4 regions of the Streptomyces kanamyceticus genome follow, and region 1 is predicted to be linked to each of the others. Evidence: riboswitches for the same ligand, from Rfam matches in the RefSeq annotation. Region 1 holds a riboswitch; each other region holds the start of a gene.
What was found. A riboswitch is a leader RNA that binds a small molecule or an ion and turns the genes downstream of it on or off. The one in region 1 is predicted to bind cobalamin.

Region 1 (7,257 bases):
GCGAGGGCCCCGGACGCACCGCCCGTGCGGGCCAGTTCCGCGAGGAAGCCCTTGTCGACCTGGGAGCGGGCCGAGTGCAGGTCGAGGTGGCCCGCCGCCAGCTTGGACAGTTTGGCGAAGCCGCCGCAGATGGTGAGGCGGTCCACGGGGTGACGGCGTACGTACTTGAGGACCGCGCCCGCGAAGTCGCCCATGTCCAGGAGCGCGTCCTCGGGCAGGCCGTGCTCGGCGATCACCGTCTTCTCCGACGTGGAGCCGGTGCACCCGGCGACATGCGTGCGCCCCGCCGCGCGCGCCACGTCCACGCCCCGGCGGATCGAGTCGATCCACGCCGAGCAGGAGTAGGGCACGACGATGCCGGTGGTGCCGAGGATCGACAGGCCGCCGAGGATGCCGAGGCGCGGGTTCCAGGTGGAGCGGGCGATCTCCTCGCCGTGGTCGACGGAGATCGTGATCTCGACGTCCCCGGTACCGCCGTGGCGGCCCGCGACCAGCGCCACGTGGTCGCGCATCAGCTGGCGCGGGACCGGATTGACCGCCGGTTCCCCCACGTCCAGGGGGAGTCCCGGGCGGGTGACCGTGCCCACCCCCGGACCCGCCTTGAAGACCACTCCGGAGCCCGGCGGCAGCCGCCGTACCGTGGCACGCACCAGCGCGCCGTGCGTGACGTCCGGGTCGTCGCCGGCGTCCTTGACGATGCCCGCCATGGCGTACGACGTGGTGAGTTCCTCGGCGGCCAGCGCGAAGGCCGGTGTCTGGCCCTTGGGCAGCGTGATGGTCACCGGGTCGGGGAAATCGCCGGTGAGCAGCGCCGTGTACGCGGCCGTGGTGGCCGCGGTCGCGCAGGCCCCCGTCGTCCAGCCGGACCGCAGACCGGTGTGCTTGAGTTGGGCGCCGCGCCCACCCTTTGCCTCACTCATGAAGGAAACCGAACTCCGTGCACGTATTGATTCTGGGGGGAACGACCGAGGCCCGCCGCTTGGCGGAGCTCCTCGCGGGTGAGGCGGGGCTCCGGGTGACCAGCTCCCTCGCGGGGCGGGTCGCCGCGCCCCGGCTGCCGCCCGGCGAGGTCCGCGTCGGTGGTTTCGGCGGGGTCGACGGGCTCGCCGACTGGCTGCGCGAGCACCGCGTGGACGCGCTCATCGACGCCACCCATCCTTTCGCAGGGACGATCTCCGCCAACGCGGCGGCGGCCGCCGCGCTCGCCCATGTTCCCCCGCTCGCCCTGCGGCGGCCCGGCTGGGTCGCCGCGGACGGCGACGACTGGCGCCCGGTCGGCTCCCTTGAGGAGGCCGCGCGGGCCCTTCCCGGGCTGGGTTCGCGGGTGTTCCTCACCACGGGGCGGATGGGACTCGCGGCGTTCGCCGGACCCGAACTGGCTGGTCTCTGGTTTCTCGTACGTTCCGTCGACGCGCCCGAGCGGCCGATCCCCGCGCGCGTGGAGGTGCTCCTGGACCGGGGGCCGTTCACCCTCGACGGGGAGCGGGAGCTGTTGCGTCGGCATCGGATCGATGTGGTGGTGACCAAGGACAGTGGGGGTTCGGCCACCGCGCCGAAGCTTGTCGCTGCGCGTGAGGCGGGGGTTCCTGTGGTGGTGGTTCGGCGGCCTCCTGGCCCGGAGGGGGTTGCCGCCGTTGCCACGCCGGGGGAAGCCGTTGCCTGGGTGCGGCTGCTGGGTGGGTAAGCGCGGGTCGTTCTGGGCTGGTCGCGCAGTTCCCCGCGCCCCTAACTACCCCGTCCCCACGCCACCCGGGAAGCAGTTCCCCGTGCCACGTAAGGGGCGCGGGGAACTGCGCGAGCAACCGCGACGCGCCCGCAGGGACAACCACCCGCCCCGGCCCTAACCCTCCGGGTAGCGCCGCGGCGTCCAGACGACCTGATCCCCGCCCCCGCGTCGCACGACCTCCGTCTGCGAGGAGCCCACGATCAGCAGCGTGCGCATGTCTACCTCGGCGGGGTCCAGATCGGCCAGGCGGACGATACGGATGCTCTCCTCGGGGCCGCCGACGTCACGGGCGAGAACGACGGGCGTGTCCGGCGCACGGTAGCCGAGGAGCAGCTCCCTCGCCTTGCCGACCTGCCAGGTCCGGCTCCGCGAGCCGGGGTTGTACAGGGCGAGAACGAGATCCGCCGAAGCCGCCGCCGCGAGCCGTTCCGCGATGACCTCCCACGGCTTGAGCCGGTCGGAGAGGGAGAGCGTGGCGTAGTCGTGGCCGAGCGGCGCGCCCGCGCGGGCCGCCGCCGCGTTGGCCGCGGTGACACCGGGCAGCACCCGCACCGGGACGTCCGCGTACGCGTCCTGCGAGGCGACTTCGAGTACGGCCGTGGCCATCGCGAAGACGCCGGGATCGCCGCCTGAGACGACCACGACGCGACGGCCCCGCTGCGCCAACTGCAGGGCGAACTCGGCCCGTTCGGACTCGACGCGGTTGTCGGAGCCGTGCCGGAGCTGTCCGGGGCGGTGCGGCACGCGGTCCAGGTAGGTGGTGTAGCCGACCAGATCGTCCGCGGCGGCGAGCGCGCCGCGCGTCTCGGGGGTCAGCCACAGGGGGCCCGCGGGTCCCGTGCCGACGACGACGACCTCGCCGCGCGCCGGGTCCGCCGAGGCCGCGGGCTCGGGCGCGGGTCCGCCGGTCAGCGGCGCCACCCGGCTCGGCAGCACCGCCACCGAGAAGTACGGCACCGACTCCGGGTCCACGTCGGCCAGTTGGCCGGTGCGCTCCCCCTCCATCGTGGCGCGCTCGACGTAGCGGGCCTCGTCGAGACGGCCCGCGCGCTCCAGGGCGCCGCGCACCTTGCCGAAGGTGCGGCCGAGCTTCATCACGACCGCCGAGTCCGTCGCCGCCAGGCGCGCGGCCAGCTCCTCCCGCGGGAGCGTGCCCGGCAGGATCGTGAGGACCTCCTCGGCCTCCACCAGCGGCTCGCCGAGCCGGGCCGCCGCCGCGCTGACCGAGGTCACGCCGGGGATCACCTCGGTCGGGTAACGGTCGGCGAGGCGCTTGTGCATGTGCTGGTAGGAGCCGTAGAAGAGCGGGTCGCCCTCGGCGAGCACGGCGACCGTGCGGCCCGCGTCGAGGTGCGCGGCGAGCCGGGCGGCGGCTTCCTCGTAGAAGTCGTCGAGTGCGCCCCGGTAGCCGCCGGGGTGGTCCGTGCCCTCCGTGGTGACGGGGTAGACCAGCGGCTCCTCGATGTGGTCGGCGCGCAGGTGCGCGGCCGCGATCGAGCGGGCGATGGAGCGGCCGTGCCGCGCCGAGTGGTACGCGATCACGTCGGCGGAGGCGATGACCTCGACGGCGCGGAGGGTCATCAGCGACGGGTCGCCGGGACCGAGCCCGACCCCGTAAAGCCTTCCCTGCTGGACCTGCTGGGCCTGCTGGGCTTGCTGGGCTTGCTGGGCCTGTTCGGTGTTCACTCCGTCTCGCTCGCAATCGCGTTGATCGCCGCCGCGGCCATGGCGCTGCCGCCGCGACGTCCTCGTACGACCAGGTGCTCGATCCCCGACGCGTGTGCGGCCAGCGCGTCCTTGGACTCGGCGGCGCCGACGAAGCCGACCGGTATGCCGAGCACGGCGGCCGGGCGCGGGGCGCCCTCCTCGATCATCTCCAGGAGGCGGAAGAGCGCGGTGGGCGCGTTGCCGATGGCGACGACGGAGCCTTCCAGGCGGTCGCGCCAGAGTTCGAGGGCGGCGGCGCTGCGGGTGGTGCCGAGCTGAGCCGCGAGGTCCGGCACGGACGGGTCGGCGAGCGTGCAGATCACCTCGTTGTCCGCGGGCAGCCGCTTGCGCGTGACGCCGCTCGCGACCATGTTCGCGTCGCAGAGGATCGGCGCCCCCTCGCGCAGCGCCTTGCGGGCGTCGGCCACCACCTGGGGGCTGTAGGCGAGATCGCGCACGAGGTCGACCATCCCGCAGGCGTGGATCATCCGCACCGCGACCTGGCTGACGTCGGCGGGCAGCCCCGCTAGGTCCGCCTCCGCGCGGATGGTGGCAAAGGACTCGCGGTAGATCGCCGCGCCGTCCTTCTCGTAGTCGAACACTGTGCTCTCGCTCATCTCGTCGTGGTCGTAGGAGTCGTCGTGGTCATGGGGACCGTCGTACGCGTGCTCGCGCGTGCCGTGGTGACCGCCTCGGTCAGGGTGGGTCCCGTGACGGGCACGGCCGAGCCGCCGGTGCGCACGGTCACCTCGTAGCGGCCGTCCCCCGTGGCGAGGACGTCCACCCAGTCGCCGTGCGGATGTCCGCAGCGCCGCTCGCATCCTGACCAGTGGACGGGGAGTCCGCCGTGGCCCGGTACGGCGTCGGCACGGACGTCGGCGAGCGACTTGGCGCAGCCGGGCCGCCCGGTGCAGGCGCCGACGCCCAGCCAGGGCGAACCGGGCTCGGTGACGAACCCGGCGTCGGCCAGCACCCGCAGCCGCTCCCGCGCGGCCTCGTCGGTGAACCCGGGAACGACGAAACCGCGCCAGGGCGTGACGCGCACCTCGTCATCGGGCGCGGGCACCAGGGCCCGCAGCTGGTCCGCGCTGACCCGCCCGAGGGGCGCCTGCACCAGCACGGCGCCGCGCAGGACGCCGGGGGCCGGGGCGGCGATCGAAGTGCCGGAGGGCGAAGCGATGCTCGGGGCACCCGGGGCCGGAACAACGGCCGGACCACCAGAAGCCTGAGCGTCACCCGGAAGACCGGAAGCCGCAGGGCCGCCCGGACTACCGGGAGCCCGAGCGGCAGTCGGAGTACCGGAGGCCGCAGGAGCGTCCGGCGCATCCGGTGCATCCGGTGCATCCGGTGCGCCCGGTGCGCCCGGTGCGCCCGGTGCGTCCGAGGCCGGAACGGCAGCCGAAGAGTCAGCCGTGGCACCGAAAGCCGGAGCGACGGCCGGAGTACCGAAAACCGGAGCAGCGGCCGGGGCGGCGGCAGCCGGAACGTCGGGAGTCGAGGCAGCGGCCCGGCCGCCGAGCGTCGGAGGGTGGGCGAGGGCCGGAGAGCCGCCGAGCGCCGGCGGCGGCGCGGCGAGCGTCGGCGGCAGCGGCGCGGCGAGCGTCGGCGGCAGCGGCGCGGCGAGCGTCGAAGGCGCAGCAAGCGTCGAAGGCAGCGGCGCGGCAAGCGTCGAAGGCGCAGCGAGCCTCGGCGGGCCCGTGAGGGTGCCGGGAATCCCCGCCCCCGTCAGTGCCTCCGCCACCCCCACTCCCTGCCCCCCGGGCAGCTCCCGCACCCGCCAGGCCCCGTTGCCCGCCTCGCGCGCCGCGGCGAGGAACGCTCCCGCCGCGGCCAGTGCCGCACGGGGCGCGTCGGCACCGGGCACCCGGAAGGCGGCGGCGCCGAGCAGGAGCACCGCCGTGCCGCCCGATTCTGCGATCAAGGTCACATCCGCCCCGAGCCCCGCCACGTCCCCCCGCCCGTCGTCCAGGGCGAACAGGAAGCGGCCCGAGAGCTCCGTCGTCCACTCCCGCGCGCAGAGGAGTCCGTCCAGCTCACGGGCCCACAACTGCACGTCGGCATGGCCGAGTCCGTCGATTCCGGCCAGGGGGGACGCCACCACGTTGCGGACGCGTTCATGCCGCTCGGAGGGGAGCAGGCCCGCGTCCGCGAGGAGCGCGGAGAGTTCGCCGCCGCAGGCCTCGCCGAGGCCGCGCAGCTCGACGTTGCCACGCGAGGTGATGCTGAGGTGACCGTCCGCGAGGCGCTCGGCCGCGGTGGCCAGGACCTCTACCTGACGGGACGTCAAGAGGCCGCCGGGCAGCCGGAGTCGGGCCAGCGAGCCGTCGTCGGCGCGGTGCAGGCGGAGGGCTCCGGGGCAGGCGTCGCCCCGGTCACGTATGAGGGATTCGCCCTGTTGTGTGTAGGTTGCTCGGGTGGGCGGCATGGCGGCGAGCATACCCACGCGGATCCGGCGGGGTGCCTCCCGATACCGGCCGTCCCGGCAGGTGGCCGCCCACCGCGACCTGGGCAGGACTTACTATGCAGGCGGCGGGCCGCCAGGTCCGCCGACGCCAGCGACGGCGTGGGTCCACCAGGACCCGAAGGAGGAAGCCCGGTGCGAATCCGGCGCGGTCCCGCCACTGTGAGCCCCACCCGTGTGGGGTGAGCCAGGAACTCCTGCCGTCCAACACGACCACCCGGGGCGCGGACACCCCGAGGAAGGCCTGCGCCCGCATGCTTCTGCTGCTGTCGACCTCCGACACCGACCTGCTCAGCGCCCGTGCTGCGGGGGGTCCCGTCGACTACAGGTTCGCCAACCCCTCCCGCCTCGACCTGGCCGAGCTCCCCGCGCTGCTCGACGGCGCCGAGCTCGTCGTCGTACGCCTCCTCGGCGGTGTCCGCGCCTGGCAGGACGGCCTCGACCAGCTGACCGCGAGCGGCCTGCCGGTCGTCGTGCTCACCGGTGAACAGGCCCCCGACGCCCAGCTGATGGCCTCCTCCACCGTGCCGGTCGGCATCGCCGCCGAGGCCCACGCCTACCTGGCGCACGGCGGCCCCGCCAACCTGGAGCAGCTGGCCCGCTTCCTCTCCGACACCGTGCTGCTCACCGGGCACGGCTTCGAGCCGCCCGCGCCCGCCCCCTCCTGGGGCCCGCTCGAGCGCACCGCCCGTACCGGCATCGAGGGCCCGACCGTCGCGGTGCTCTACTACCGCGCCCACCACATGAGCGGCAACACCGCGTTCGTGGACGCCCTGTGCGGCGCGATCGAGGACGCGGGCGCCCGCCCGCTGCCGCTGTACGTTGCCTCGCTGCGCGCCCCCGAACCGGAGCTCATCGAGGAGCTGCGCGCCGCCGACACCATCGTGACCACCGTCCTCGCGGCGGGCGGCACCAAGCCCGCCGAGGCGTCGGCGGGCGGCGACGACGAGTCGTGGGACGCGGGCGCCCTCACCGGCCTCGACGTGCCGATCCTCCAGGCGCTCTGCCTGACCGGGTCCCGCGCGGCCTGGGAGGAGAACGACGAGGGCGTGTCCCCGCTGGACGCCGCGAGCCAGATCGCGGTGCCGGAGTTCGACGGCCGTCTGATCACCGTGCCGTTCTCGTTCAAGGAGATCGACGAGGACGGGCTCCCGGCCTACGTGGCCGACGCCGAGCGCGCGGCGCGGGTAGCCGGAATCGCCGTACGACACGCCCGCCTCAAGCACATTCCGGCCGCCGACAAGCGCCTGGCCCTGGTGCTCTCCGCGTACCCGACCAAGCACTCCCGCATCGGCAACGCGGTGGGCCTCGACACCCCCGCGTCCGCCGTCGCGCTCCTTCGCAGGCTCATCGGCGAGGGCTA
Region 2 (7,257 bases), 5.1 Mb from region 1:
GCCCAGTCGAGCAGGGCGGGGAGCGGTGCCTCTTCGGCGGGGTCGTGCGGGGAGAGGGGCGGCCCGTAGGGGATCTCGCAGCGCTCGGTGCGCAGTTCCGTGACGCGCTGGTCCAGGAGGTCGAGGAGCTGCGGCACGGGGACGGGGCCCGCCGAGAGCTGCAGGAAGGAGAGCACCTGCGGCATCGCCTCGACGGCCTCGGCGACCGCCGCGGGGGCGAGGTCGAGGGGCGCGGGGTGGGCGAGCGACCAGGCGTCGAAGAGCGCGACCCAGCCGCGCAGCACCGCGGCGTCGTCGCGGTTCCAGACGCGCAGCCGCCAGCCGGGGCGTGCGCTGTCGCCGTGCACCTCGATGAGGCCCGCGAGCCGCGCGGTGTCCCAGTCGGCGCGGACCTGATCGGTGGTCAGTCCCAGTTCGGCGGCGGCCCGTTCGGCGGTGGCGTCGGAGAGGGTGCCGTTGCCGTCGGGGGTGGCTCCGGAGCGGCGGGGGCCGGGGCGCAGGGCCGCGTCGGCCCAGCGCGCGACCCGTGCGGCGTCGGCGAGCCCGGCGCGGGCCGCCCTCGCCAGCTCCGCGGGGGCGGGCGTGCCCTCGGGGGGCCGGGGCGCGGGACGGCGCGCACGGCGGTCGCTCACCGCGCCCGGGGCGGCGGAAAGGGGGCGCGCTGAGTCGCGCTGGGCCTCTCCTCGCGTCTCGGCCCTCGGGTGGGGAGCGCGGACGAGTCGGAGCCTGGAGTCGCGCGGGGTACGGGACGTCACGGGAGCAGTCTTCCTGTTGACGGTCCGAAAACCCAAACGGAATGGCGAAGGAGGCGTTCTGGAGACGGTCTCGAACGGTCGGTTCAGGAGGGTCGAACGGTCAGTTCCGCGGTCACATCAGGTCACATCAGAGGGGTGAGGAAGCGGCGCAGGGCCTCTTCGTACCCCGCCGGGTCGGCGTTCCACATGGCGCCGTGCGGCGCGTCGTGGACGGTGTGCAACGTGACCAGCTCGGGGCGCTGTTGGGCGAGGCGACGGGAGGGTCCCCAGGGCGCGACGACGTCGTCGGGGCCGTGCACGAGGAGGGTGGGGACCTTGAGCACCTCGGGGTCGGCCGCCTCCAGGATGCGGTCGCCGCGCAGACCGGTGCGGCCCTGGGCCGCACGGACCGCAAGCGGAAGGAGCGGTCCCGGGGTGCGGCGGGCGGCGGCGAGGGCGCGCAGCGTGGTCTCCCAGTTGAGGACGGGGGAATCGAGGACGAGGCCGCTGATGCGATCGCGCAGCGCCGAGTGGGCGGCGGCGTGCAGGGCCATGGCGGCGCCGGTGGACCAGCCGTGCAGCACGACGCGCTCGGCTCCGTAACGCACGGCGTAGCGGATGGCGGCGTCCAGGTCGCGCCATTCCGTCTCGCCGAGGTGGCCGAGGCCGTCCGGCGAGCGGGGCGCGCCGCGGTCGCCGCGGTAGGCGAGGGCGAGCACGGGGAACCTCTGGCGGTGCAGGAAGTCCATGACGACCATGGCGTGCTCGCGGGTCGTGCCGAGGCCGTGCACGGCGATGACCCAGGTGTCGCGGGCCCCCGGCACGAACCAGGCGGGCAGGCCGCCGAGTTCGCCGGGGATGTCGACGTCCGCGTGGTCGATGCCGAGCGCGGCGTGCGGGTCGCCGATGTGGACCTGCGGGGTGAGCCAGACCTTCGCGCCGGGTTCCAGGGTGCCGTGGGTGACGGCTTCGAGGCGGCGTACGACGGTGTCCGCCGCGTGCGGGGCCGATTCCAGGACGGGCCCGACGATCGCGTGCGTGCCGTCGCCGCCGAGTCCGTAGGTGCCGGGGCGCAGGCTCGCCAGGGCGCGGGTCAGGGTGATCTGGCCCGCGGCCGTGGCGTGCACGGTGAGACGGGGCTCCGTCGGCAGGGGGCGGCCCGCCGGGGCCTTGAGGGCGGCGTCGCTGGCGTACCGGCCCGCCGCGACTGCGGCCGCGCCGAGAGCGGCGGTGACTCCGGTGGCTACGGTGACGGCTGCTGCCGTCGCTTTGGCTGGGCGCACGGCTCCAGTGTCCGGGGAGGGAGCGCACGGGGCCAGTGGGCGGTGCCCGGCGGGTGATGCCGCCGCGCCGGGGCGCGGGTCAGGAGCGCCGCTGTCCGTACCCCCGTAGCCGCTCCTCCGCTTCACGCAGCTGGGCCGGGGAAAGGAGCGTGGGGGTGTGGCCGGGCAGCGAGCTCGCCGTGAGCCAGAGGCGGGACATCCATTCCAGCTGGGCCGTGCGGTCGTACGCCTGGGACAGGGAGTCTCCGTAGGTGACCGTTCCGTGGTTCTGGAGGAGGCATCCCGTGCGGTCGCGCAGGGCGTGCAGCATGTTCGCGGCCAGCTCCTCCGTTCCGTACAGGGCGTACGGAGCGACCCGGACGGGGCCGCCGAGGATGCCCGTCATGTAGTGGACGGCGGGGAGTTCGGGCACGAGCATCGAGACGGCCGTGGCGTGCACGGCGTGGGTGTGGACGACGGCGCTCGCGTCGGTCTCGCGGTAGATCGCGAGGTGCATGGGCAGCTCGCTGGTGGGCGAGAGGTCGCCGAACAGCCGTCGTCCTTCGATGTCGACGCCGAGCGCGTCCCCCGGGGCAAGCCGGTCGTAGGGCACACCGCTCGGGGTGACCAGGATCGTGCCGCCGACGCGTACGGAGACGTTGCCCGACGTGCCGACGACCAGGCCGTCCCGCACCGTTCTGCGGGCGGTCTCCACCAGCTCGGCCCACGCCTGTTCGACGGCGCCCGGGACCGTGCCCCCCGCATCGCCCGCCGTGTCCCGCGCCGCGTCCTGTCGTTGCTCAGTCATGCGGTGATCCTGCCAGCGGGGCGGCGCTCACCATAGGGCGGAACCCGGGAGAAACATGGCTCGTGATCACATGCCGTCCCGTCGTCGCGCCCGTCGTCACGCCCGGTTCGTCGCGGCCGCCGTGGCGGCCCTCGCCGTCGCGGGTACCGCCCTCGCCGAGATTCCGGTTTCGGCGGCGGGCGGGCCTCGGGGGCACGACGTGTCCTCGCACCAGAAGAACGTGGACTGGCAGCGGGCGAAGGACAAGGGCGCGCGGTTCGTCTACGTGAAGGCGACCGAGTCCGACTCCTACCTCAACCCCTACTTCGCCCAGCAGTACGACGGCTCGCGCGCCGCGGGACTGCTCCGCGGGGCGTACCACTTCGCGGTGCCCAGCAAGTCCTCAGGCACGGCCCAGGCCCGCTACTTCATGGACCACGGCGGGCGCTGGCGCGCGGACGGCCGGACGCTGCCGCCCGCGCTCGACATCGAGGACAACCCGTACGACAAGCGGAAGTGCTACGGCCTGAGCAAGGCCAGGACGGTGAACTGGATCCAGGCCTTCAGCGACGCGGTGAAGCGGGGTACCGGACGTCGTCCGGTGATCTACACGACCGCCAAGTGGTGGAACGACTGCACGGGCGGCAGCGGGGCCTTCGCCGCGCACCACGCCCTGTGGCTCGCGCGCTGGGGGTCCTCGGCGGGGGCGCTGCCCAGGGGCTGGGCGTTCTGGACGTTCTGGCAGTACGACAACCACGGCGGACTGCCGGGTGATCAGAATCTCTTCAACGGCTCGGCGGCGCAGCTGAAGCGGTTCGCCCGGGGGTAGCCGAGGGGTCCCGGAAGCCGACACTCCGCCCAGATTCCGGGCCTCGCGCCATCGCTCCGTACGATCTTCGTCAGACACCTGGCGGAGACGGGGTGGCGGCGCTCCGCTTCGAGTCACCGCACCGCCCGTCCCAGTTCACTTTCCGTTCACCCAGGTTGCCTACGTTCCACATGCCACTGACGTCCAACAGAAGCCTGGGTAAATGGAACACATCACGCTTCTCCTCGGGATCGTGATCGTCACCGCTCTCGTGTTCGATTTCACGAACGGTTTCCACGACACTGCCAACGCGATGGCGACGACCATCTCGACCGGCGCTCTCAAGCCCAAGACGGCGGTGGCCATGTCCGCCGTGCTCAACCTCGTCGGCGCCTTCCTCTCCGTCGAAGTCGCCAAGACGATCTCCGGCGGCATCGTCAACGAGGACGGCCTCAAGACAGAGGTCATCTTCGCCGCGCTCGTCGGCGCGATCCTCTGGAACCTGCTGACCTGGCTGGTCGGCCTGCCCTCCAGTTCCTCCCACGCCCTCTTCGGCGGCCTCATCGGCGCCGCGGTCATGTCGATGGGCTGGTCGTCGATCAACGGCGGCACCGTCGTCACCAAGATCCTGATCCCGGCCCTCGCCGCGCCCCTCGTGGCGGGCATCGCCGCGATGCTGGCCACGCGCCTGACGTACCGGATCGGCCGCAACACCGACACCAAGGCCACCGCCAAGGGCTACCGCGTGGGCCAGATCGCCTCCGCGGGCCTCGTCTCACTGGCGCACGGCACCAACGACGCGCAGAAGACCATGGGCATCATCACGCTCGCCCTGGTCACCGGCGGTGTCCTCAACCCCGGTGCGAACCCCCCGATGTGGGTCATCGTCTCGGCCGGTGTGGCCATCGCCCTCGGCACCTACCTGGGCGGCTGGCGCATCATCCGCACCATGGGCAAGGGCCTCACCGACCTCCAGCCGCAGCAGGGCTTCGCCGCCCAGACCAGCGCCGCGACGGTCATCCTCGCCTCCTCGCACCTGGGCTTCTCGCTCTCCACCACCCAGTCCTGCTCCGGCGCCGTGATGGGCGCGGGCCTCGGCCGCAAGGGCGGCGTGGTCCGCTGGTCGACCGCGACCCGGATGTTCGTCGCGTGGGGCCTGACCCTGCCGGCCGCCGGTCTGGTCGGCGCGGGCGCCGAGTTCCTCACCAAGCAGGGCCCCTGGGGCATCGCGGCCACCGCCGCGATCCTGATCGGCGGCTCGGCCGTGATCTGGGTCCTCTCGCGACGCGACGCCGTCGACCACACCAACGTCACCGACGACGAGATCGGCGCCGCCAAGGACGCCGAGCCCGCGGGCGTCGTGACCACCGCGATCGCCGCCGTCTCACCGCCCCCGGTGGGCACGACGGCCACCACGGACTCCTCTTCCGAAGACCCGGTCAAGGCCACCATCTCGGCCCCGACCACGACCACGACCGGCGCCATGGCGGACCCCGCCAGGCCCGCGACGGTGTAAGGACGGATCAGCATGAGCATCGACTGGGCAGCTCTCGGCTCCGTCTTCGGAGTCAGCCTCGCGGTGACGGTGGCCCTGGTGGGCCTGTTCACGCTCGGCATCGTCGGCCTCTCCAAGCAGGAGGCGGCGGCCGCGTCCGGCGGCGGCTCCGCGGCGGTGGCCCGCACCGGCGCGTACGCCTGCTTCGCGCTGTGCGCGGCGGCGGTGGCGTACGGGATCTATCTGATCGTCGCCTGAGCCTCGTCCGAGCCTGACGACAGCTTCACCGGTGGGGTGCGGGACGTGCGTATGCGTCCCGCACCCCACCGTCGTGTGTGGGGCTCCGCACAGTCTCCCGCCGCAGGTCAACGGCGAGTTGACGGGCGTTCGCGGGGCGTGGTGGACTGCCGGGGCCAACTACGGCGGCAGGTGAGGAAGCCGGTGCGAATCCGGCGCGGTCCCGCCACTGTCATCGGGGAGCGACCTCCCCGGAAGCCAGGAACTCGCGCCGCCGCATCACGTCGAACCAGGGCGCGGACACCCTGAGTGAGGACATATCGCCATGCGCGGCCGCCCCTTGCCGGTTCCCCTTCCGAGTACGAGTCAGCTCCTCGGCACGGCGACCGGCTGACCCCCGTGAGTGCCGATCGCGACTTCGCGTACGGCGCCGCCGCCGGTCTCATCGGCGACCTGCTGCTCGGCGATCCGCGCCGGGGCCATCCGGTCGCCGCGTTCGGGCGTGCGGCGGGTGCCGTCGAGCGGGTGCTGTGGCGCGACCACCGCGGGTGGGGCGCGTTGCACGCCATGGTGTGCGCCGGTGGCGCCGCGGGTGCCGCCGCGCTCGCCTCTTCCCTCGTACGCCGTTCACCTGCCGGATCCGTCGCGCTGACGGCCGCCGCGACCTGGGCCGTGGTCGGCGGGACCTCGCTCGGGCGTGAGGCGCGGGCCGTCGGCGGGGCTCTGGAGGCCGGGGACATCGAGGTCGCGCGGGAGCGGCTGCCGCACCTGTGCGGGCGGGATCCGCAGGCGCTCGACGCCGACGGGATCGCGCGGGCCGTGGTGGAGTCCGTCGCGGAGAACACCTCGGACGCCGTGGTGGGGGCCCTGGTGTGGGGGGCGCTCGGCGGGGTGCCGGGGCTCGTCGCCTTCCGCGCCGTGAACACGCTCGACGCGATGGTCGGGCACAAGTCGCCCAAGTACCGGCGGTACGGGTGGGCTTCCGCCCGGGCCGACGACGTCATGGGATGGCCCGGGGCCCGGCTGACCGCCGTCCTCGCGACGCTCGCGGGCGACTCGCCGCGCGGCGCGCTGCGGGCCTGGCGCGCGGACGCCGCGAAGCATCCCAGTCCCAACGCGGGGCCCGTCGAGGCGTCCTTCGCCGGGGCCCTCGGCGTACGGCTCGGTGGGACGCTCTCGTACGCGGGGCGGGTCGAGCACCGTCCTGTTCTGAACGCGACCGGGCGTGCCGTACGGGTCCCGGACATCGAGCGGGCCGTGCGGCTCTCTCGACGGGTGAGCTGGCTGGCGCTGGGGGTCGCGGTGGCGGCCGCCCGGCGGAAACGGAGAGACGCATGAGCGGCGGGCTGCTGGTCGCGGGGACCACGTCGGACGCGGGCAAGAGCGTCGTCACCGCCGGGATCTGCCGGTGGCTGACGCGCAAGGGCGTGTCCGTCGCGCCCTTCAAGGCGCAGAACATGTCCCTCAACTCCTTCGTCACGCACGAAGGCGCCGAGATCGGGCGTGCGCAGGCCATGCAGGCGCAGGCCGCGCGGGTGGAGCCGAGCGCGCTGATGAACCCGGTGCTGCTCAAGCCGGGCAGCGACCGCTCCAGCCAGGTCGTCCTCATGGGCAAGCCGGTGGGCGAGATGAGCGCGCGCGGCTACCACGGGGGGCGCCAGGCGGCGCTCTTGGAGACCGTCGTGGGATGCCTCGATGAGCTCCGGAGCACGTACGACGCCGTGATCTGTGAGGGCGCGGGCAGCCCCGCCGAGATCAACCTGCGGCGCACGGACATCGTGAACATGGGGATCGCGCGGGCCGCCCGCTTCCCCGTCCTGGTGGTCGGCGACATCGACAGGGGCGGGGTCTTCGCGTCCTTCTTCGGGACCACGGCGCTGCTGAGCGCCGAGGACCAGGAGCTGGTCGCGGGGTACCTGGTGAACAAGTTCCGC
Region 3 (7,257 bases), 4.6 Mb from region 1:
CTGCTCGCCGGGCGCGACCCGGGCGACCCGCTCTTCCTGCAGATCAAGGAGGCGGTGCGGTCCGTCGTCGAGGAGCAGCTGCCGAGCGGGCCCTACCTCCACCCCGGGCACCGCGTGGTGGCGGGCCAGCGGCTGCTCCAGGCCGCGGGCGACATCTTCCTCGGCTGGATGACGGGCCCCCAGGGCCGCGCCTTCTACTGGCGCCAGCTGCGCGACATGAAGGGCTCGGCGGACATCACCGCCATGTCGACGGCCGAACTGCGCTGGTACGCCGGGCTCTGCGGCACGGCCCTGGCCCGCGCCCACGCCCGCTCGGGCGACCGCCTGGCGATAGCCGCCTATCTGGGCGGCTCCGACACCTTCGACCGGGCCGTGGCGGACTTCGCGCTGCGCTACGCGGCGCAGAACGCCAGGGACCACGCGGCACTTACGACAGCGATCGAGTCAGGAGTTATCGGCGCGCTGCCCGGGGTGTGAGCTGCCCGGGGTGTGAGCTGCCCGGGGTGTGATAGGCACACGCACATGGCGAAGACCGTTTCTGTGTTCACCCTCGGCGGCACCATCTCCGCGCGGGGCGGGGGCAGTTCACCCCGCCTGACCGGGGCGCAGCTCCTCGCCGACACGACGGGCACGGCACCCGCGGACGTAGAGGTGGAGGTCCACGACGTACGGAAGCTGCCCAGTTCGTCGCTGGACTTCGAGGACGTCGCCGACCTCGCGGAACACGTCGAGAAGGCGCGCGGGGCGGGGCACGGCGTCGTCGTGGTGCAGGGCACCGACACCCTGGAGGAGACCGCCTTCCTCCTGGACCTGGCCTGCGCGCCCGGCACCCCGGTGGTGGTGACCGGGGCGATGCGCCGCCCCGACCTGCCCGGCGCCGACGGGCCCGCCAACCTCGCCGCCGCCCTCGCGGTCGCCGCGGACCCCGGCTGCGCGGGGCTCGGCGTCCTGGCGGTCCTCGCCGACGAGATCCACGCGGCACGGCACGTGCGCAAGACGCACACCACGTCCGTGGCGACCTTCGCGTCACCGGGCGCGGGGCCGCTCGGCACGGTCGTCGAGGGCAGGCCGCGCGTCCTGCTGCGCCCCGCGCGGCCCACCGTCGCCCACCCGCTGCCGCTGCGCCCCGCCGCCCGCGTCGCCCGCGTCGCCCTGGTCACGCTCTCGCTCGGCGACCGCGGCGAACTGCTCGACGCGGTGGACGATCGCTTCGGCGGCCTGGTCGTGGCGGCGTTCGGGGCGGGCCACGTGCCGACCTGGCTGGTCGAACCGCTCGCCGCGCTCGCCGCCCGCATCCCCGTGGTCCTCGCGTCCCGCACCGGCGCGGGCCCGCTGCTCGCCCACACCTACCGGGGGCCAGGATCCGAACACGACATGCTCGGGCGCGGCCTCGTCTCCGCGGGCCCGCTGGACGCCCCGAAGGCCAGGCTGCTGCTGCACGCACTCCTCGCGGACGGCGCCGACCACCACCAAGTGGCCGATGCCTTCCGCGCGTTGGCGTAGACGAGAGGTGTCGGCCGCGCCGCTCTGCCGACAGCTAATTCTTGCCCGGCCTGGCCCCGGCGATCAGTACTGTCCCGTGCCATGACGACGATCACCACACGCGCGGTCGAGTACCCGGCCGACGGACTCACGATGATCGGGCACCTCGCGGTGCCGGCGGGAACCGGCCGTGCGCCCGCGGTCCTGCTCGGTCCCGAGGGCGCGGGCCACAACGACGTCCAGTGCCGCCGGGCCGACGCCCTCGCCGAACTGGGCTACGTGGCGTTCGCCTTCGACCTCCACGGCGGCGGCCACTGGTTCACCGACCCGCAGGAGATGCTGGCGCGCACGACCCCGCTGCTCGCCGACCCCGCGCGGCTGCGGGACATCGGCCACGCGGCACTCGACGTCCTGCGTGCCGAACCGCGCACCGACCCCGACCGGATCGCCGCCGTCGGCTACGGCACCGGCGGCATCATCGCGCTGGAACTCGGGCGCGACGGCGTCGACCTGCGGGCCATCGGGACGGTCAACGGCCTGGCCACGGGCCGCCCCGGCGAGACCGCGCGGATCCGCTGCCCCGTGTGGGCCGGGGTCGGCTCTGAGGACCCGATCATGTCCCAGGACCATCGGGCGGCGTTCGCCGCCGAGATGCAGGCCGCGGGCGTCGACTGGCGCATGGTGGTCTACGGCGGCGCCCAGCACGCCTTCCACCACCCGCCTGTCGACCACGAGCAGACCGTGCTCCCCGGCGTCGGCCACCACCCGCTGCACGCGCGGCGGGCCTGGCGCGACGTCGTCGAACTGCTCGCCGAGTGCGTGCCGTTGGCGGACTGACCTACGGCGTGGCGGCGCGGGCGGGCCGTCAGCCGATCTGGTCCGGCGTGACCGTCAGCCACCGCTTGTCGGCGGTCACCTTCCGGCCGAGCTCGCGCTGACGGTCGGCGTTCTCCTTCTTCATGCCGTCGAGCTGCTTCATGTACGAGTCCTTGCGGTTGACCCAGACCCGTACGCCGCCGTGCTCCACGTCCGCGGAGTGGAACAGCATCGGGCCGTCGCTGACCGGGGTGTCACCGGCGGCGAGGATCGGCTTCTTCCACTCGTCGATGTAGGTGTTGATCGCCGCGGGCTTGCCCTCGTACCAGGTCAGCGGCGCCCACAGGTTCGGCGTCAGCTCGCGCTTCGCGAGCTTCGCGCGGTCCTTCTCGCCGAAGCGGCCCTCGGCGATCTCCTTGCGGGAGCTGGTCACTTCACCGGTCTCGCGGTCCTTGAGCTGCAGGGCGACGCCGATGACGTTCTGCGGCTTCACGCCGTAGCCGTACTTCGGGTCGGCGAGCACCATCCGCACCAGGTCCTCGCTGGCCGCGCTGACCACGTACACCTCGATGCCGTGCGCCTGCAGCGTCTTGTAGAGCTGTTGCATGCCCCGCGAGAACTCCGGCGGCTTCACCTCGGTCTTCGTCAGCTTGCCGGCCTCGTAGTACTCGGCGGGGATCGGCTTCTCGTACGCCAGGAGCTCGTCGACGTACCCCTTGAGCTCCTTCAGCGTGAAGCCGGAGAAGATCTGCGCGGCCCAGGGGTAGCAGACCTGGTCGTCGACCTCGCACAGCCGGTTGTAGTAGCTGTAGAGGCTCTCCTTGTGCGTGGCCGTGTCCTTGAAGGGGATGGTCTTCAGGGACGGGTCCATCGTCTCGCGGGTCAGGACGCCCTTCATCTCCAGGAAGGGGAGCAGCGACTCCTCCAGGTCGTTGCGGTACGTCGTGTTGTCCGCGTCGAAGACGGCGTACGCGCCCTGGTGGTCGTTCTTCGCGATGACCTTGCCGAGCTTCTTGGCGACGGGCTTCGGCCAGTGCGAGAGCTCACCGGCCGCGCTGTTCGCCGCCCGCGCGGTCTTCGCCTCGGAGCCCGCGGCGTTCGCCTCGGAGGTCGGCCAGAGCGCGCTGCCCGCGAGGACGGCGGCGGCGAGCGCCCCCAGAGCGCCGATGAGGGCGGGCTTGTTCTTTGCTCGTACTGCCATGTCTGCGGTGTCCTGCCGTTCCTGAGAGCGGTGTGCGGCCCCGTCCGGAGCGGCGCGCAATGCTATGGGGCGCCGCGCTCATTTCCCATGATCGAAGTCACCGTGAACGCCGGGCATGGAGAGGGGGAACACGGGTAGTCGAACCGGACGCCGAGAGCGCCGCGGGGGTCGTCGCGGGGTCCGTGTCAGTGGTCCCGCGCATACTGGGACGCATGGGCTCCCAAGAGTTCGTCAGGGCCGTCCCCCGGCTCGACGGCATGGTCGTCTCGGCGGTCGGCTACCGCACCGCCGGGCAGCGTCCCGCCCTGCACCGGGGCCTGCCCTCGCCGTATCTGACGGTGGTCTTCTCCCTGGACGGGCCCATCGCGGGCGGCGCCACCCCGGACCAGGCGACCGGCGCGGACGCGGTGCGCACCGAGATCATGGTCGGCGGCCTGCACCAGAGCCCCGCCTACCTCGTCTCGCCCGAGCACGAGGCGGGCATCCAGCTCGCCGTGCACCCCATGGCGGCCCGCGCGCTCCTCGGTCTGCCCGCAGGCGCCCTGGCCGGAGAGCTCGTGACCAGGGGCGCCGACGTGTTCGGCGGCCGTGCCGACGAGATCCGCGAGCGGCTGTGCGGCCTGGCGCGCTGGGAGGACCGCTTCGCCCTCCTCGCCGACTACCTGCGGCGGCGCGCGGCGGCCGCCGACGAGGCGGGTCCGGTGCGTCCCGAGGTCGCGGAGGCCTGGGCCTGGCTCGCCAGACACCGGGGCACGGGCACGGTCGGCGGCCTGTCCCGGCACGTCGCGCTCAGCGAGCGCAGGCTGACCGCGGTGTTCCGCGCCGAGACCGGACTGAGCCCCAAGCAGGCCGCGCGCCTGATGCGCTTCCAGCACGCGAGGACCGCGGTGGTCCGCTCCGTCGCGGCGGGCGCGGGCCCCGACCTCGCCCGGGTCGCGGCCGACACCGGGTACTACGACCATTCGCACCTGGTCCGCGACTTCCAGCAGTACACGGGGGCGAGTCCGACCCGCTGGCTGGCCGAAGAGTGCCGGAATATCCAAGCCGGGGCGCACGGCACGGGCGAAGACTGAGAGCCATGAACACCACACCTGACACCACAGCGAATCAGCAGCTCAGCACCCCCGCCCCGGCGATCTGGCCGGGCCTCCAGGCGAACGACGCCCCCGCTCTGATCGACTTCCTCGTCGGCACCGTCGGCTTCCTGCGCACCGCCGTCTACGAGGACGGCGACCGCGTCGCCCACGCCCAGCTCGACTGGCCCGAGGGCGGCGGCGTCATGCTCGGTTCTTACGACCCTTCGGCGCCCGAGGGCACCTGCGGAACGCCCGGCACCGCCGGTGCCTATGTCGTCACCGACCGGGTCGACGAGCTGTACGACCGCCTCGTCGCGGCGGGCGTGCGCGTCACCGTGGAGATCGAGGACAAGCCGTACGGAAGCCGGGAGTTCGGCATCCTGGACCCGGAGGGAAACCGCTGGTCGTTCGGCACCTACCGGGGCGAGCCGAGGCCGGGACCGGCCTCCTGAGCGGGCATGACGACCCCTTGAGCAGGCGTGATAACTTGCGCAAGCCAGTCAAACCCACACGTGGGCCAGGGAATCCGGTGCGAATCCGGAACTGACGCGCAGCGGTGAGGGAGAACGGGCGGGGCCACGGCCACTGGGCGTCCACGGACGCCCGGGAAGGCGCCCCACCCGGTCGATCCCCGAGTCCGAAGACCTGCTGGCGCCTCCGCTCGCACACCGGGCGGCGGAGGGCGTGACGCAGGCCAGGCTCCGCGTATGAGCCGTGAGACTCAAGGGATCGTGTGTCCTCCAAAGCCCGTATACGTCAGTTCGCCCTGCTCTGCGCCGGAGCGCTCGCCCTCACGGCATGCGGCGGCGGCGCCACGGAGAAGTCGGCGGGGGCGGAGGAGAAGGCGCGGGGCTTCCCCGTGACGGTCGCGTCCTGCGGCGAGAAGACCGAGGTCAAGGCGCCGCCACGGCGTGCGGTCTCCCTCGACCAGGGCTCCTCGGAGATCCTGCTCTCCCTCGGCCTCGCCGACCGCATGGTGGGCACCGGCACCTGGACCGACCCGGTCCTGAAGAACCTGGCGAAGGACAACGCCAAGGTGGAGCGGCTCGCCGACCGCTATCCGTCCCTGGAGCGGGTCCTCGCCAAGGAGCCGGACTTCGTCAGCGCCTCCTTCCTGTACACGGTCGGCAAGGGCGGTGTCGCCGACCGCGCCAAGTTCACCGAGCTCGGCGTCCCCGTCTACGTCTCGCCCACCGACTGCGCGGGCAAGGACAACGACGGCGGCGGCGACGGCAAGCGCGTCAAGACGCTCACCATGGACACGGTCTACGGCGAGGTCCGCGACCTCGCGAAGGTGTTCGACGTCGAGAAGCGCGGCGAGAAGCTGGTCACCGACCTCAAGGGCCGCGTCGCCAAGGCCACCGGGGACATCGACGCCTCCGACGCGACGCTCCTCTACTGGTTCGCCAACTCCGACGCCCCCTACATGGCGGGCTGCTGCGGCGCCCCCGGCATCATCACGCGCGAGCTCGGCGCGAAGAACGTCTTCGACGACACCCGCGAGGAATGGCCCCAGATCAACTGGGAGACCGTCGCCGACCGCGACCCCGACGTCCTCGTCATCGGCGACCTCACCCGCAAGTCGCAGTCCGCGGAGAGCGCCGCGGCGAAGATCAAGTTCCTGGAGACCAACCCGGCGACCAAGAACCTGACCGCCGTGAAGAAGAAGCGCTACGTACTCCTCAGCGGCCAGGCCATGAACCCCACGATCCGTACGGTCGACGGCATCGAGCAAGTGGCGGCGGGGCTGCGGAAGTTCGGGCTCGCCAAGTGATCTCGGCCGCCCTGGCGCGACAGTGGCTGCTGTGGCCCGTGGGGCTCGCCGCGCTGGTCCTCTCCGTGGCGGTGGCCGTCACCATCGGGCCCGCGGACATCTCCGTGCCCGACGTGTGGTCGGCGCTCGCCGCGCACCTGGGCTGGGGCGAGGCACGGCTCACCCCGATCAGGGACGGCATCGTCTGGAACCTGCGGATGCCGCGCACCCTGCTCGCCGCGGTCTGCGGCGCGGGCCTCGCGGTCTGCGGCGCGGTCATGCAGTCCCTGCTCCGCAACCCGCTCGCCGACCCCTTCGTGCTCGGGGTGTCGTCCGGCGCGTCCACCGGAGCGGTCGCGGTCGTCGTGCTCGGCGTCGGCGGGGGAGTGGTGTCGGTCTCGGCGGGCGCCTTCGTGGGGGCGCTCTGCTCGTTCGCCCTGGTGCTCCTCCTGAGCCATACGCTGGGCGGCTCGACGGACCGCGTGGTCCTGTCCGGCGTCGCGGCGATGCAACTCTTCTCCGCGCTGACCTCCTTCTTCGTGCTCACCGCCGCGGACGCGGAGACGACGCGCGGCGTGCTGTTCTGGCTGCTCGGCTCGCTCAGCGGGGTCGGCTGGACGGACGTATGGCTGTGCGCGGCGGTGCTCGCGGCCGCGCTGCTGATCTGCCTCTCGCACGCCCGCACCCTGGACGCCTTCGCCTTCGGCCAGGAGGCGGCGGCCGCGCTCGGCGTCCGTGTGGCCCGCACCCGCCTGGTCCTGCTCTGCACGACCGCGCTGCTGACCGCGGCGCTGGTGAGCTCCGCGGGTGCCATCGGCTTCGTCGGCCTCGTCCTGCCGCACGCGGCCCGCGCTCTCGTGGGCTCCAGCCACGCTCGCCTCCTGCCGGTCACGGCGCTCGCCGGCGCCGTCTTCCTCGTCTGGGTGGAC
Region 4 (7,257 bases), 2.3 Mb from region 1:
GCGAAGTACTGCACCATGTCGTTGCGTTCGGGCTCGCCGTGCACCAGGACGTCGAGCCCGGTCTTCTCCTGGAAGGAGACGACCTCACGGATCTCGTTCCTGATGCGCTCCTCGTAGCCCGCCGTGTCGAGGCGTCCCGCGCGCAGGTCGGCGCGGGCCGTGCGCAATTCGGTGGTCTGCGGGAACGAGCCGATCGTGGTAGTGGGAAGCAGCGGCAGCTTGAGGTGCGAACGCTGGGCCGCGGACCGCTCGGCGTACGGCTGGGAGCGGCGTCCTTCGGCGTCGGTGACGGCGGCGGCCCGGGCCCGTACGGCCGGGTCGTGGGTGATCGCCGATCCGGCGCGCGACGCCAAGTCGGCGCGGTTGGCGGCGAGTTCCGCGGCGATGGTGTCGGTGCCCTGGGACAGGCCCTTGGCCAGGGCGACGATCTCGGTGGTCTTCTGCCGGGCGAAGGCGAGCCACCGCAGGATCTGCGGGTCGATGTCCCGCTCGGCCGCGGCGTCGATCGGGACGTGCAGGAGCGAGCAGGAGGCGGCCACGTCGACCCGGTCGGCGAGCCCGAGGAGGGTGCCCAGGGTGGACAGGGACTTCTCCAGGTCGTTGATCCAGATGTTGCGGCCGTTGACCACACCGGCGACGAGCCGCTTGCCGGGGAGGCCACCCGCGGCGGCGAGGTCGTCGAGGTTGGCGGCCGCGGCGTCGGTGAAGTCGAGGGCCAGGCCGTCGATCGGGGCCTTCGCCAGGACGGGCAGGGCGTCGCCGAGCCGGTCGAAGTAGGAGGCGACCAGGAGCTTGGGCCGGTCGGTGAGGGCGCCGAGTTCGCGGTAGGCGCGGGTGGCGGCGTTGAGCTCGGCCGGGGTGCGGTCCTGCACCAGGGCGGGCTCGTCGAGCTGCACCCACTGGGCGCCGGCCGCGCGCAGATCGGCGAGCACCTCCGCGTACACCGGAAGCAGCCGGTCGAGGAGGGTGAGTGGCTCGAAGTCGGCGGGGACTCCCGGTGCGGGCTTGGCGAGCAGCAGGTAGGTGACGGGGCCGACGAGGACCGGGCGGGCCGAGAGGTCGAGCGCGAGGGCCTCCTTGAGCTCGGCGACCTGCTTGGCGGAGTCGGTGGCGAAGACGGTGTCCGGGCCCAACTCCGGCACCAAGTAGTGGTAGTTGGTGTCGAACCACTTGGTCATCTCCAGCGGCGCCACGTCCTGGGTGCCGCGAGCCATCGCGAAGTACCCGTCCAGGGCGTCGGATTCGAAGGACGCGCGGTGCCTGGCGGGGACGGCGCCGACCATGACGCTGGTGTCCAGCACGTGGTCGTAGTACGAGAAGTCGCCGGTCGGCACCTCGTGGACACCGGCCTCCGCCAACTGCCGCCAGGTGGTGCGACGCAGCTCCGCCGCGGTCTCCCGGAGGGCGTCCGCGGTGACGCGGCCCTTCCAGTAGCCCTCGACGGCCTTCTTCAGTTCACGGTTCGCGCCCTGACGGGGGTAGCCGTACACGGTGGCCCGTGCTGCCGCGGCTGCGGACTTCGTTGTCACGGAAATCTCCTTCGCGAGATGACTCCTGAACATCCCGGGGACGGGACGCGGACGCGAAGGGATGACGGACCGTCCGGCCTCACACGCGTCGATGACACGGTTCTCCGAACGGTATGCGCGCCGACCCGCCCACGAGGTCACCGGGATTCCGCACGTGATCGGTCACGTGCGGGCAACGGGCAGGTCTTCGGACTCGTGGGCACATCCGCCGAGGCGGATTCCTACTGGCCGTCGCTTCCCGGATCCGCCGGATCCAGTGCGTATGACGGCGGTCGTTCCCACTCACCGCTGCGGGGCAGTCCCGGATTCCCACCGGGTTCCCTCTTGCGACGCGCCTGCCTGGCGGACAGGGCGAACCAGCTGCACGGGCCACCTTAGAGGGTGCGGGCCGTCTTGGGCAGCACTGATCACATGTCGGATCGCCCCAAGCTGCAGCTTGGGTCTTGGTGAGGAAACCCGAGGATTGACTTGGCTGTTGGGGAAGCGGGACGATCGTTTCGGGCCCAAGGCGGCAACCCGGCCGGGCCCCGACACCGATCCGGACGGTGTCGGGGCCCGGCCGGGTGTCGACCGCCTCGCCGACGTGTTCGGCCGGAAACGGCTGCCCGTCGGCCGGAAAGAGATCGCCCGTCCCCCGGCTGCGCGAGCCTGTCGGGGTGGACTTACTAGGACGTCCAACTATATGGTCCTCGGCAAGGCCCGCGGTGTCAGGGAAGCCGGTGTGAATCCGGCGCGGTCCCGCCACTGTGACCGGGGAGTGCGTTCTCGCAACACAACGCGCCACCGAGGGACGTCGTGTCCGTCGGGAAGGCGGGGGAGCGCGCGCTGATCCGGGAGTCAGGATACCGGCCGCGGGGTGTTCCGTGTTGTCCACGAGGATGGAGCAGACACGCATGGCACCGGTCCGTACCCACGACCCAGGTGATCCGGCGGAGCGACCGACGGTATGCGCCGACTTCTAGCGCACCGGCGACGTAGGCCCACGAGGTAGGCCCACGAGGTGGGCCCGACTCCCGGCTCCCCGGCGGCGTACGTCAACTCGCGGCTCACCGACGGCTCTTCGGCCCTCGCGTCCCGCGGCCCCGATCCGAGCGCGCCCCACCGGGCGCCGCCCGTCGGTGTGCCGCGCCATCCCCGGATCCCCACCTGACGAGAGCAGGCTCATCGTGGTCCGTGAACTCACCCATTTCATCGGCGGCAAGCACACCGTCGGCACGTCCGGCCTCTTCGGCGACGTGTACGACCCCAACACCGGCTCCGTGCAGGCCCGCGTGCCGCTCGCGGGGCGGGCCGACACCGAAGCGGCGATCGCCGACGCCACCGCCGCCCAGCGGGCGTGGGGCGAGTGGAACCCGCAGCGCAGGGCCCGCGTCCTGCTGCGCTTCCTCCAACTCGTCGACCAGGAACGCGAATCCCTGGCGCAGCTGCTCTCGGCCGAGCACGGCAAGACCGTCGCCGACGCGCACGGCGACATCCAACGCGGCCTGGAGGTCGTCGAGTTCGCCGCCGGGATCCCGCACCTGCTCAAGGGCGAGTTCACCGACAACGCGGGCACCGGCATCGACGTGCACTCGCTGCGCTCCCCGATCGGCGTGGTCGCCGGGATCACCCCGTTCAACTTCCCCGCCATGATCCCGCTGTGGAAGGCCGCGCCTGCCCTCGCCTGCGGCAACGCGTTCATCCTGAAGCCCTCGGAGCGCGACCCCTCCGTACCCCTGCGCCTGGCCGAACTCTTCCTGGAGGCGGGGCTGCCGCCCGGCGTCCTGAACGTCGTCAACGGCGGCAAGGAAGCGGTCGACACCCTTCTGGCGGACTCGCGCGTCGGCGCGCTCGGCTTCGTCGGCTCCACGCCGATCGCCGCGCACATCTACGCCACCGCCGCCGCCCACGGCAAGCGCGCCCAGTGCTTCGGCGGCGCCAAGAACCACCTGATCGTGATGCCGGACGCCGACCTCGACCAGGTCGTCGACGCCCTCATCGGCGCCGGATACGGCTCGGCGGGCGAGCGCTGCATGGCCATCTCGGTGGCCGTACCCGTCGGCGAGGAGACGGCCGACCGGCTCGTCGCCGCGCTCAAGGAGCGCATCGGCGCGCTGCGGATCGGCCGCTCCGACGACGCGGAGGCCGACTTCGGCCCGCTGGTCAGTCAGGACGCCCTCGACCGGGTCCGCAGGTACGTCGACATCGGCGTCAACGAGGGCGCCGAACTCGTCGTCGACGGGCGGAACTTCACCCTGCCGGGACACGAGAACGGCTTCTTCGCGGGAGCCACCCTCTTCGACCGGGTCAGCCCCCGGATGCGGATCTACCGCGAGGAGATCTTCGGCCCCGTCCTGTGCGTCGTCCGGGCCGCCGACTACGAGCAGGCCCTGCGCCTGCCCAGCGAGCACCCCTACGGCAACGGCGTCGCGATCTTCACCAGGGACGGCGACACCGCACGCGACTTCACCCGCCGCGTCAACACCGGCATGGTCGGCGTGAACGTCCCCATCCCGGTCCCCGTGGCGTACCACACCTTCGGCGGCTGGAAGCGATCGGGATTCGGCGACCTCAACCAGCACGGCCCGGACGCGATCCGCTTCTACACCCGTACGAAGACCGTCACCTCGCGCTGGCCCTCCGGAGCCAGGGAAGGCGCGAACTTCTCCATCCCCACCATGGGATGAGCGCCATGACCACCACCACCTCGCTCACCGAGGACCAGCAGGCGCTCGTCGAGACCACCCTCGACTTCGCCGAGGACCACCTGGCCCCGCACGCCGTGCGGTGGGACCAGGACAAACACTTCCCGCTCGACGTGCTGCGCAAGGCCGCGGGGCTCGGACTCGGCGGGGTCTACGTACGCGAGGACGCGGGCGGCAGCGGTCTCAGCCGTGCCGACGGGGTCCTCGTCTTCGAGGCCCTCGCCTCCGGCTGCCCCTCCATCGCGGGCTACCTCTCCATCCACAACATGGTCGCCTGGATGATCGACACCTACGGCGACCAGGACCAGCGGGCCCGCTGGCTGCCCCGGCTCTGCGCCATGGAGGACCTCGGCAGCTACTGCCTGACCGAACCCGGGGCCGGATCGGACGCCGGGGCGCTGCGCACCGGCGCGGTCCGCGACGGCGACCACTACGTCCTCACCGGCGTCAAGCAGTTCATCTCCGGTGCGGGCGCCGCGCAGGTGTACGTCGTCATGGCGCGCACCGACGGGGCGGGCGCCCAGGGGATCTCCGCGTTCCTCGTCGATCGGGACGACCCCGGCCTGTCGTTCGGGCCGAACGAGAAGAAGATGGGCTGGAACGCCCAGCCCACCCGCCAGGTGATCCTCGACGCCGTCCGGATCCCCGCCGACCGGCTGCTCGGCCGCCCGGGCGACGGCTTCCGGATCGCCATGAACGGCCTGAACGGCGGCCGACTCGGCATCGCCGCCTGCTCCCTCGGCGGCGCCCGCAGCGCCCTGGACCGCAGCCTGGCCCACCTCGCCGACCGGGAGGCGTTCGGCGCGCGGCTGCTCGACGCGCAGGCCCTGCAGTTCCGCCTCGCCGACATGGCGACCGAACTCGCCGCCGCCCGCGCCCTGGTCCACCAGGCCGCCCAGGCCCTGGACCGGGCCGACCCCGGCGCGCCGCAGCTGTGCGCGATGGCCAAGCGGTTCGCCACCGACACCGGCTACGCCGTCGCCGACCGGGCGCTTCAACTCCACGGAGGGTACGGCTACTTGAACGAGTACGGCATCGAGAAGATCGTCCGCGACCTCCGCGTCCACCAGATCCTGGAAGGAACCAACGAGATCATGCGCGTCATCGTGGCCCGCGGACTGACGGAGGCGCTCCGATGACCGGCTCTGAAGAGCTGACCGAATCCGAGAAGACGGCCGACTCCGCAGAGCAGGTGCTGCTCAGGACCGAGGGCCACGCCGCGTTCCTCACCCTCAACCGGCCGCGGGCGCTCAACGCCCTCACCCACGCCATGGTGCGGCGCATCGACGAGGCGCTGACCGCCTGGGAACACGATCCGGCGGTGCGGACCGTGGTCATCACGGGCGCGGGGGAGCGGGGGCTGTGCGCGGGCGGTGACATCCGTGCCATCTACGAGGACGCGCGGGCCGGGAGCGAGGAGCCCACGGCCGCCAGCGCTTCGGCCTCCGCCGACTTCTGGCGGGACGAGTACCGGCTCAACGCCCGGATCGCCCGCTATCCCAAGCCGTACGTCGCGGTGATGGACGGCATCGTGATGGGCGGCGGCGTCGGCGTCTCCGCGCACGGCGACGTACGCGTCGTCACCGAACGCTCCAGGATCGCCATGCCCGAGACCGGCATCGGCTTCGTACCCGACGTGGGCGGCACCTACCTGCTCGCGCTCGCCCCCGGTGAGCTGGGCACCCATCTGGCGTTGACCGGCGCCCAAGTCGGCTCCGCCGACGCCCTGTTGTGCGGGCTCGCCGACCATTTCGTACCGCACGACGACCTGCCCCGGTTCCTCGGCGAACTCGCCGCGCGACCGGTCTGGGACGCGCTCAAGGAATACGTGCGGCAGCCGCCGCCCGGCGAACTCGCGGGCCAGCGCCGCTGGATCGACGCCTGCTACGCCGCCGACACGGTGGAGGAGATCGTCGCCCGGCTCCGCGGCCACGGCGCGCGCGCCGCCGAAGCGGCGGCCGAAACGCTCGCCACCAAGTCGCCCACCGCCCTGAAGGTCACGCTCACCGCGCTGCGCGGGGCACCGGGGCTCGGCCCGCTGGAGCGCGTCCTCGAACAGGAGTACCGGGTCTCCTGCGCCGCGCTCTCCTCGTACGACCTGGTCGAGGGGATCCGGGCGCAGGTGATCGACAAGGACCGCAGCCCCCGCTGGAAACCGGCCACCCTGGCCGAGGTCACCGGCGCGGACGTGGCGCGCCACTTCGGCACGCCGCCCGCCGGTGGCGAGCTTCACCTGGCGACGACCCCACAGGAGGTGGCGTGGTGAACGGCACGCGCACGATCGGCTTCATCGGCCTCGGTCACATGGGAGGACCGATGGCCGCCAACCTCGTCAAGGAGGGCCACCGGGTCCTCGGCCACGACCTGATGCCCGAGTTGCTCGCCCAGGCGGTGGAGAACGGGGTGGAAGCCGCCGGATCGTCGGCGAACGCCGCCGCCACGGCCGACGTGGTGATCACCATGCTGCCCGCGGGACGGCACGTCCTCGGCCTCTACCGGGACGAGGGACTGCTGGCCGCGGCCCGCCCCGGCACCCTGTTCATCGACTGCTCGACCATCGACGTGGCCGACGCCCGAGCCGCCCACGAGGCCGCCACCGCCGCGGGGATGCGGGCCCTGGACGCCCCGGTCTCCGGGGGAGTGGTCGGCGCGGAGGCCGGGACGCTCACCTTCATGGCGGGTGGCGGCGGCGCCGAGTTCGCGGAGGCGGACCCGCTCCTCGCGGTCATGGGCAAGAAGGCCGTGCACTGCGGCGGACCCGGCGCGGGGCAGGCCGCGAAGATCTGCAACAACATGATCCTCGGCATCTCGATGATCGCGGTGAGCGAGGCGTTCGTCCTCGGCGAGAGCCTGGGCCTCTCCCACCAGGCCCTGTTCGACGTCGCCTCCACCGCGTCGGGCCAGTGCTGGGCGCTGACCGTCAACTGCCCGGTGCCGGGCCCCGTTCCCGCGAGCCCCGCGAACCGCGACTACCGCCCCGGCTTCGCGGCCCCCCTGATGGCCAAGGACCTCGGCCTCGCGGCGAGCGCCGCGAGGGCCGGGGG

Region 2: it holds a riboswitch for cobalamin, as region 1 does, so the genes downstream of both, CP970_RS33715 (cobalamin biosynthesis protein) here and cobN (cobaltochelatase subunit CobN) in region 1, are expected to answer to the same signal.
Region 3: it holds a riboswitch for cobalamin, as region 1 does, so the genes downstream of both, CP970_RS31400 (ABC transporter substrate-binding protein) here and cobN (cobaltochelatase subunit CobN) in region 1, are expected to answer to the same signal.
Region 4: it holds a riboswitch for cobalamin, as region 1 does, so the genes downstream of both, CP970_RS01530 (CoA-acylating methylmalonate-semialdehyde dehydrogenase) here and cobN (cobaltochelatase subunit CobN) in region 1, are expected to answer to the same signal.

What each region holds. Positions count from the first base shown of each region.
Region 1 covers NZ_CP023699.1:2,639,724-2,646,980, forward strand. The annotation lists gene CP970_RS10420 (cobalt-precorrin-5B (C(1))-methyltransferase) at 1-920, opposite strand, end outside; gene CP970_RS10425 (cobalt-precorrin-6A reductase) at 938-1,684, shown strand; gene cobJ (precorrin-3B C(17)-methyltransferase) at 1,841-3,307, opposite strand; gene CP970_RS10435 (precorrin-8X methylmutase) at 3,409-4,035, opposite strand; gene CP970_RS10440 (cobalamin biosynthesis protein CobG) at 4,047-5,858, opposite strand; cobalamin riboswitch at 5,976-6,113, shown strand; gene cobN (cobaltochelatase subunit CobN) at 6,149-7,257, shown strand, end outside.
Region 2 covers NZ_CP023699.1:7,765,221-7,772,477, reverse strand. The annotation lists gene CP970_RS33745 (hypothetical protein) at 1-755, opposite strand, end outside; gene CP970_RS33740 (alpha/beta hydrolase) at 878-2,017, opposite strand; gene CP970_RS33735 (class II aldolase/adducin family protein) at 2,097-2,804, opposite strand; gene CP970_RS33730 (lysozyme) at 2,860-3,612, shown strand; gene CP970_RS33725 (inorganic phosphate transporter) at 3,815-5,107, shown strand; gene CP970_RS33720 (hypothetical protein) at 5,120-5,344, shown strand; cobalamin riboswitch at 5,470-5,613, shown strand; gene CP970_RS33715 (cobalamin biosynthesis protein) at 5,723-6,661, shown strand; gene CP970_RS33710 (cobyric acid synthase) at 6,658-7,257, shown strand, end outside.
Region 3 covers NZ_CP023699.1:7,260,301-7,267,557, forward strand. The annotation lists gene CP970_RS31370 (DUF2252 domain-containing protein) at 1-477, shown strand, start outside; gene CP970_RS31375 (asparaginase) at 523-1,503, shown strand; gene CP970_RS31380 (dienelactone hydrolase family protein) at 1,585-2,319, shown strand; gene CP970_RS31385 (HAD family hydrolase) at 2,348-3,499, opposite strand; gene CP970_RS31390 (AraC family transcriptional regulator) at 3,712-4,572, shown strand; gene CP970_RS31395 (VOC family protein) at 4,578-5,027, shown strand; cobalamin riboswitch at 5,056-5,242, shown strand; gene CP970_RS31400 (ABC transporter substrate-binding protein) at 5,309-6,349, shown strand; gene CP970_RS31405 (FecCD family ABC transporter permease) at 6,349-7,257, shown strand, end outside.
Region 4 covers NZ_CP023699.1:379,006-386,262, reverse strand. The annotation lists gene metE (5-methyltetrahydropteroyltriglutamate--homocysteine S-methyltransferase) at 1-1,529, opposite strand, end outside; cobalamin riboswitch at 1,691-1,905, opposite strand; cobalamin riboswitch at 2,203-2,397, shown strand; gene CP970_RS01530 (CoA-acylating methylmalonate-semialdehyde dehydrogenase) at 2,696-4,195, shown strand; gene CP970_RS01525 (acyl-CoA dehydrogenase family protein) at 4,192-5,352, shown strand; gene CP970_RS01520 (enoyl-CoA hydratase/isomerase family protein) at 5,349-6,479, shown strand; gene mmsB (3-hydroxyisobutyrate dehydrogenase) at 6,518-7,257, shown strand, end outside.